DNA from 2 places in the Paraburkholderia sp. FW306-2-2C-D06C genome. Region 2 is predicted to be linked to the other one. Evidence: predicted binding sites of a transcription regulator. Region 2 holds the regulator's gene; the other holds the start of a gene.
What was found. The regulator FNR, encoded in region 2, switches genes on or off when oxygen is low (the NO sensors DNR and NnrR bind a similar motif). The targets are predictions, from matches to a motif close to TTGATNNNNATCAA.
Positions count from the first base shown of each region.

Region 1 (4,022 bases), on a different contig from region 2:
ACCTCGGGTGCTGCAAGATCGAGTCCAAGCAGTGCGTACACCGCACTCTGCGCCGAGCGTACCGAGTATTCGACGGTGAAGACGACATCGTTGGGCAACTCGCAGAACTGTCCCGTGAATGCCAGATTTTGCCAGCCGTCCGGCACCACGTCCGGCCGGTCGCCTTTGCTGCGCCGCAGGAACTGGCTCGTGATGAACGGCATCATGCACGGAATGCAGTTGGCGCGCTCGAGAATGCGGGATGCTTCTGATTCGATCCGCAGATGGCCGAGGATTTCGGTCAGAATTTCGCGGCCGGTGCAGGCCGACATCGGCTTCCTGACGAAATCGCCGGGCTGGTCGACCCGCAAGCCGTAGCCCCACAACACCTGCACGTCCGCGGGTTGGCCGATGAAATGCGGCTGATGCGGCACCACGATGGAGGCAAGCCAGCTCGACTCCGCAAAGGTAATCAGCCCGCCTTCACCTGGCGTATTTCCCGTCATGTCGCGGATCAGCCGGAACAGCGTCGGGTCGCGCAACGTCACCGTGAACGACAGCCACTTCGACTCGTCGATATGATCCGCGAAAACGGCAGGGTGGCCAAATTCGGACCGGCCCGCGGCGATCGTCTTCCAAAGGGCCCAGGCGCCCGTGCTGTCGACGGTATTCAAAGGCGCAGGGTGATCCATGCCGCCCAGGCTGGAACCGGCTGTCATCGATCCGAGCGTGACGATGACCTTGTCTGCCGCTCCAACCGGTATCTCCAGGCGCTGATGGGCGGTTTCGCAGACGATGCCGCGAACCCGGTTCTCCAGGCAGGTTTCGTCGAACAACAGGTCGATCACCCGGGTGTTCGGCTGGAACGCAACGCCGTGGTCGTCCAGCCAGCGGCGCAGCGGCCGGACCATCGAGTCGTATTGGTTATAGACCGTGCGCATGATGCCGTGCAACTGGTTGAATCCGGAGGACATATGCGCGAAGCGCAGCAGATAGCGGCGGAATTCGACCACGCTATGCCAGGGCTGGAACGCGAACGTCGTGCACCACATCACCCAGAAATTGGTCTCGAAGAAAGACGAATCGAAGTGATCGGAAATCCGGCTGTTGCCGAGCATGATTTCGGGCTCGATCGACAGGCGGCCCAGCGTCAGCAGGTGCTGTTCATCCAGTCCGTAAGCGGGTGAATCTTCGCGTTTGCCATTCCTGACGAGCCGCGACCTCGACGAGGTTCTGATGGTTTCGTTCCAGTCGAATATTTCCTGTGTCACGCTTTTGCGGCCGTCCAGCGCCGGTATCGACGAGAACAGGTCATAGGTGCACAGATACTTGCTTTCGAGCATGCGGCCGCCGCGCACGACGTAGCCGCTTTCCGCCGAACCCGAGCCGTCGAGGCTGCCGCCTGGCTTGCCGAGCGCTTCCAGAATGGTGATGTCGCAACCGCGCACGTGCCCGTCGCGGATCAGGAAGGCCGCTGCCGCCAGCGAAGCGATGCCGCCGCCGACGAGGTAGAACCTGGCGTCCTCTGCGCGGTAGCTGTCGACTTCAGCGGTAGGGGCTCGTTCGGGAATCTGATCAGAGTTTTGCACGTCGATATTCCTTTTCATGTTCGTCGCCGTCCGGATGCAGGCGGGGCGCCCGGAGGCGCGCGGCGGATGTTAGTCCAACATACCCGCGGCGCCGGCGGTCCGATTGAGTTGGATCAAGCACCGATCACGAACGCGCGCTTGATTGCCCCGCGCTTGATTGCCCCGATATCGCGCGTATAGAAAATCTAAAAAATGGCAGCCGACGCTTTCATCGGCGGAATACCCCTTGATTTTCCGTGTGTATCAGGCCAGCGCGCAGCTAGCCAATGCGTTGACACAAGTCAATTGCCCCGCGCCGTTCGCGCCGATTATTCAATCATGCCGCCAGTCATACGTCGCTACCGCGACGGCCTGACTGCGCAGGGAGGCACGCCCGACCGCTCACGCACACCCGGCGAATGAATCTGAAGTTCCGCAAAAAAGCGATGGAATCGGCAGCGTCGTCGGACCCTGCCGGCAACGATGTACCGCCGATCTTCCTGGAGTCGCGAAAGAAGCCGGCCTCACCAGAGAAATCGCGGCATGTCTGGGAGAACAGTGATGGGTGTCGGCATGCAAATCGTCTATCTCGGCTTTGCCGGGACCTCGCAGATCGAAGGCGAGGCGGCTACGCAACTGATGCGCCTCGAACGGTTCAGCAAGTCTATCGCGGGCTGTCACCTGGCAATCGAAGCTATTCGTGAACGGCCGGGAGGTGCCGGAACAGGCGCGCCTGCCACCGACATCCGCTGTCCGGTTTTCGACGCGCGGCTCGACCTGATCATGCGCAACGGGGAGTTCGTGCCGATCGAGCATTGCCTGAACGCCGATCCGAACATAGCGGTACGGGCCGCATTCGATGTCGCCGAGCGCAAACTCGACCGACGCCCGGGTTGAACGCGATGCCGGACAAGCTTGCCTCCGCTGCGGCGCCGTGGCCGTTTTTCCAACGCTCCTTGAGGAGGGCGTCATGTACGCAAATATTCTGGTGGCAGTGGACGGCAGTGAAGCGTCGAAGCGCGCGGTGGACGAGGGCATCCGGATGGCCAAACTGTCGGGCGGCAAGCTGACGGCGGTCTATGTGCTGGACCAGTCTGGGGCGTTCACGTATGCGGGTGCCTGCGATCCGCATCTGCTGACCGACACGGAGCGCCAGGTCGGGCGCGGCTTCCTCGACGAGGCTTGCGCGAAGATGCAGGCGCTCGGCGTGGCGGGTGATTCGGAGATCGTCGAAACGCAAGGCATCGCCGAGGACATCGCCGGTTGCCTCGCTCGCTGCGCCGAGCGGCGCGGCGCGGAGCTTGTCGTGATGGGCACGCACGGGCGGCGCGGCATGCGGCGCATGGTGATCGGCAGTGTCGCGGAGCATTTCGTGCGGCACGCCCCATGTCCCGTGTTGTTGATTCGGGAAACGCCTGCCGAGGCTTGAGTGTTCTTCAGCGGCGCGGCCGATCACATTTTGCCGCGGCGCGCTGCACGCTTGATACACATCAATCGGCCTCTGACGGCGGCGCCTACATTGAACGGACTGCTGCCGCGAACTCGACCGCGAGATGAGCGCGGTACGAGTGCGGTACCTAGGCAAATCATCTGGCCACGACCGGAGGAGCACCATGGCATCTGAATTCACCACGCCGCTTGATGCGTATCGAGCGAACCTGGAGTTCGCACTCAACGGTTCAGCGCAAGGAGAACACCATGTCGGCTAAGCGAGTTGCTTTCATCACCGGCGGCATGGGCGGGCTCGGCGCCGCCATCAGCCGGCGTCTGCACGACGCCGGCATGGTCGTCGCCATGTCGCATTCCGAGCGCAACGACCATGTCGCCACCTGGCTCATGCACGAACGCGATGCCGGCCGCCGTTTTCATGCGTACGAGGCGGACGTGACCAGCTTCGAATCGTGCGCGCATTGCGCAGAACGCGTGCTTAAGGAGTTTGGCTCAGTCGACGTGCTCGTCAACAATGCGGGCATCACGCGCGATTCGACCTTGGCCAGGATGAACAAAGACGATTGGGATGCGGTGCTGCGCACCGATCTCGATTCACTGTTCAATATGACCAAACCGTTGCTGAAAGGGATGGTCGAGCAACGGTTCGGGCGCATCGTCAACATCGGCTCGGTGAACGGCGCTCGCGGCGCGTTCGGTCAGACCAACTATGCGGCGGCCAAGGCCGGCATTCACGGCTTCACGATGTCGCTGGCGCTGGAGGTCGCGAAACATGGCGTGACGGTCAACACGGTGTCGCCCGGTTATCTGGCGACAGCGCTGACCGCCGCGATTCCCAAGGACGTGATGGACGCCAGAATCCTGCCGCAAATACCGGTCGGCCGGCTCGGTCAACCTGACGAGGTCGCGGCGCTCGTCGCGTTTCTCTGTTCGGACGACGCGGGTTTCGTCACTGGCGCGGACTTCGCCATCAACGGCGGCATGCATATGCGATGACGGCCGTGCGGCCGAGACGCATGCGCTAAA
Region 1 covers NZ_JBYSWU010000063.1:27,347-31,368, reverse strand. Annotated here, with positions in the region: gene AC3WLT_RS32285 (oleate hydratase) at 1-1,586, opposite strand, end outside; gene AC3WLT_RS32280 (hypothetical protein) at 2,091-2,444, shown strand; gene AC3WLT_RS32275 (universal stress protein) at 2,518-2,976, shown strand; gene AC3WLT_RS32270 (beta-ketoacyl-ACP reductase) at 3,246-3,992, shown strand.
Region 1: the regulator FNR is predicted to act here: its motif matches at 1,840-1,853, upstream of AC3WLT_RS32285 (oleate hydratase).

Region 2 (4,022 bases):
GCCGGACCGTCCTTGCGACGAATCGCCTCGAGCACCGCCAGATGCTCTGCCTGCACGAGCCGCTGCCGCTCGACCGTCTTCACGAGCGACAGATTGCGCGACAGATTCATGCTGAACACGATCTGTTCTTCGATGAACGACATGACTGTGATAAAAAACGGATTCTTCGATGCGCGCGCCACCGCCAGGTGGAACATGAAATCGTCTTTTGCACCGATACCCTGGCTTTCGATCACGCGTTCCAGTTCGTCCCACGCGCGCTGGATCGAGGCAAGGTCGTCGGCATCGGCCTTGAGCGCGGCCTGTTCGGCGGCGCCTGCTTCGGTCACGATACGAAATTCATAGCAGCGGCGGATGTCGGACAGCGTTTCGAGCGGTGCGAAGCGACGCACGTCCGGATCGGGCCGCCGCGCGACCGTGGTGCCGGAACCGTGCCGGGTCATGATGATGCCGTCCGCCCGCAACCGCGCCAGCGCCTCGCGTATGGTCGGCCGCGAAGTTTCGAAGCGCTCGGCCAGCGCATGCTCGGTAGGCAGCCGGTCGCCTTCCTTGTACTCGCCTTCGAGAATGCGATTCAGGATGTCGCCGTAAATCTTGTCGGGCAGGCCTGTCGTTTTGCGCTCGTTCATCAGCGATGCTGAGCCAGCTTGTCTGAGTAGGCTTTGATTGTAAGGCAAACCGGAGCCTATCCATGAGTTCATGGAGGTGCGCCAAGCCGATGCGCAGGCCGGAAATGCTTACTGCACGCCGCTTGTCGCGCAATCCATCCAGGCAACACAATTTGACAAGTGTTTGATTTACATCCTGACCCGAGTGCGTCTTTTTCAGCGATCATTTAACCTCGCATCGGTAATAAATCGTCAATGGACGCGGTCATGCGGATTGCCCGCGACCCCCGAATCCTTTCAGACACGGAATTGATATGTACACACGTATCCTCGTAGCGGTCGACGGCAGCAACACCTCGCGCCGCGCGTTCGAGGCGGCATTGGCGCTCGCCAAATCCACAGGCGCTGTTCTGCGACCGTTCTATGTCGTCGAAAATACGCCCATGTATTTCGAAGCACCCGGCTACGATCCTTCGATTCTTCGCAACCGCCTGGTCGAGGAAGGCAAGGAACTCGGCACGGAATTCGCGCAGGCCATGCGCGACCAGGGCGTCAAAGGGGAACTTGAAGTGGGCGAAGCATCGTCGCTCGACGACGTCTCGTCGGTGGTGCTGAAGGCCGCCGCCGCTTTCAACGCCGATCTGCTGGTCATGGGCACACACGGCCGGCGCGGGTTTCAGCGCCTGATCCTCGGCAGCGTCGCCGAACGCTGCGTGCGCCACGCCAGCTTGCCTGTGCTATTGATCCCCTCCGCCGCGGGCAAAAGCAGCGAAGCCGGCGCTCATCCCGATGCATAGCAGTACATAACCACAAGTGGAAACCACAAGCGGAAACTACAAGCGGAAACTACAAGCGGAATTTACAAGCGGAAGCGCGAGCGTGACGTCGCTCAAGCAGCCTCGCTGCGCGAACGCGTCATTTTGCCGCTAAACGTGGGCCGTACGCGGTGGGACAATCAGTCATTACCTCGACAAATGGCTGCAGAACATGCTTACTCCTACCGCTGTTACCGCCAGTTCCGCTGTTACTTCATCCGCGCGTAGCGGCCGCCGTGCTTCGCCGCTGCGGGCTAGCGGGAGAAGCGCCGCGCGTTGTTCGAGTTGTTCGATGCGTCAGCTCTGCATGCCGCAAGGCTTGTCGTCCGACGAACTGCCGAAACTCGAAGCGTTGATCTGCACTGCACGCTCCGTGCAGCGCGGCGAAGCGCTGTACCGCAGCGGCGACCGGTTCGACAACCTTTACGCCGTGCGTTCCGGTTCGATGAAGACCGTCATGGCGCACCGTGACGGCCGGGAACACGTTACCGGCCTGCGCCTCGCCGGCGAAGCGCTCGGCCTCGACGGCATCAGTGAAGACGTGCACGCATGCAGCGCCCTGGCGCTCGAGGACAGCACCGTTTGCATCGTCCCCTACACCGCGCTCAAAACGTTGTGCCGCGAAATCAGCTCGATGCAGGAACGTCTGCACAAACTGATGGGCGAACAGATCGTCCGCGAGGCTGCGCAAATGATGGTGCTCGGCTCGTTGTCGGCAGACGAACGCGTCGCGGCATTCCTGCTCGACGTGTCGGAGCGCAACGCGCAACGCGGCTATTCATCTGCGGAATTCAATCTGCGCATGACGCGCGAAGATATGGGCAGTTACCTCGGTATGACGCTCGAAACCGTCAGCCGCACCCTGTCAAGATTTCAAAAGCGCGGCCTGATCGACACGCAAGGCAAGCACATCCGCATCGTCGATCTCGAAGGCCTGCGGCAAGTTTAAGCCAGACGCGCTGGACCTGGCCCGCGCCGCCACGTCCCCGCCCATCGCCTTTTAGCGCGCATTCGCCTTGGCATGGCTCCTGCGAGCGGGTACAGTCTTGAGTCCGTCCCCCGCAAGGAGACCCGGCGAAATGAATCGCGACCCCGCCCCGCATCACCCGCTCGTTCAGCGTCTGATCGACGCGCGTCACGTCACTGACGCACTGTTCGCCATCGTCAAACCCGAATTTCTGTATGAACGGCCGATCCGCGAGCGCCACCGGATCGTGTTTTACATCGGCCATCTGGAAGCTTTCGACCGTAATCTGCTCGATCAGCGTCTGTGCGACCTGCCCGCCTTCGATCCGCACCTCGACCAGCTCTTTGCGTTCGGCATCGATCCCGTCGACGGCGGGTTCCCCGCCGACCAGCCTGGCGATTGGCCGTCGCTCGAAGTCGTACGCGGCTATGGGTTGCACGCTCGTGAGCAGATCGACCGGGAGCTCGCCGCATTGGGCGATTCGGCTCGCCTCGGCCACGATGGCGCGCAGGCCGGCGCGGCCGAGCAGTTGCTGAATGTCGCGATCGAGCATCGGCTGATGCATGCCGAAACGCTCGCGTACATGCTGCATCAGTTGCCGCTTGCACAAAAGGTCACGGGCTCACGCGATGTGATGCCAACGCGCGTCGGACGCGGCGCGATTGCCGAGTCGATGGTCAGCGTGCCGGCCGGATCGACGGTGCTCGGCATGGCGCGCGAAAGTGGCCGCTTCGGCTGGGACAACGAGTTCGGCGAGTTGCTCGTCGATGTGCCCGCCTTCGAAATCGACCGCCATATGGTGACGAACGGCGCGTTTTGCCAGTTCATCGAGGCGGGCGGCTATCGGGAGCCGAAGTGGTGGTCGGAAAAAGATTGGGCATGGAAGGAAGCCGAGCGGATCGAACATCCCGCCTGCTGGTCGCAGCGCGAAGAAAACCGCGAGGACGGCGCATGGATGTTGCGCACGATGTTCGACGAAGTGCACCTGCCGCTCGATTGGCCCGTGTACGTCAGTCACGCCGAAGCCAGCGCCTACGCGCGCTGGGCCGGCAAGACGCTTCCCACCGAAGCGCAATGGCAACGCGCGGCCCACGGCGCGCCGCATGCCGCGTCGGGAAATTTCGATTTCCGCAGTTGGGACCCGCAGCCGGTCGACGCGCATCCGGATAACGTCAGCGCGTTCGGCGTCGAAAGTCAGTTCGGCAATGGCTGGGAATGGACCTCGACGGTATTCGACGCACTCCCAGGCTTCGAGGCGTTTCCGTTTTATCCCGGCTATTCCGCCAACTTCTTCGACGGACAACATTACGTGCTCAAAGGCGGTTCGGCGCGCACCGCGCAATGCATGTTGCGGCCGGCTTTCCGAAACTGGTTTCAACCGCACTATCAGTATGTCTATGCGGGGTTCAGGTGTGTGCGGGAGTTGACAAATAAAGCATAAGCGGATTTTTCTTTCCAACTTATGCTTTATTAGTCACAGCCGTCGCGGCAACCATCGCGGCGGCGATGAACGCGCCTGACACCTCGGCCGACGGGCGGTGCGGCCTCGCGCTTCGCGTGCCTCCGTCAGCTGCTCACGCCACCGTTCGCTCGCCCATTTCGCCCGCTTGTCGGTCTGCGACGCCCTCCACG
Region 2 covers NZ_JBYSWU010000038.1:25,367-29,388, reverse strand. Annotated here, with positions in the region: gene AC3WLT_RS25075 (FadR/GntR family transcriptional regulator) at 1-629, opposite strand, end outside; gene AC3WLT_RS25070 (universal stress protein) at 923-1,405, shown strand; gene fnr (fumarate/nitrate reduction transcriptional regulator Fnr) at 1,596-2,372, shown strand; gene AC3WLT_RS25060 (SUMF1/EgtB/PvdO family nonheme iron enzyme) at 2,503-3,831, shown strand; gene scpA (methylmalonyl-CoA mutase) at 3,965-4,022, opposite strand, start outside.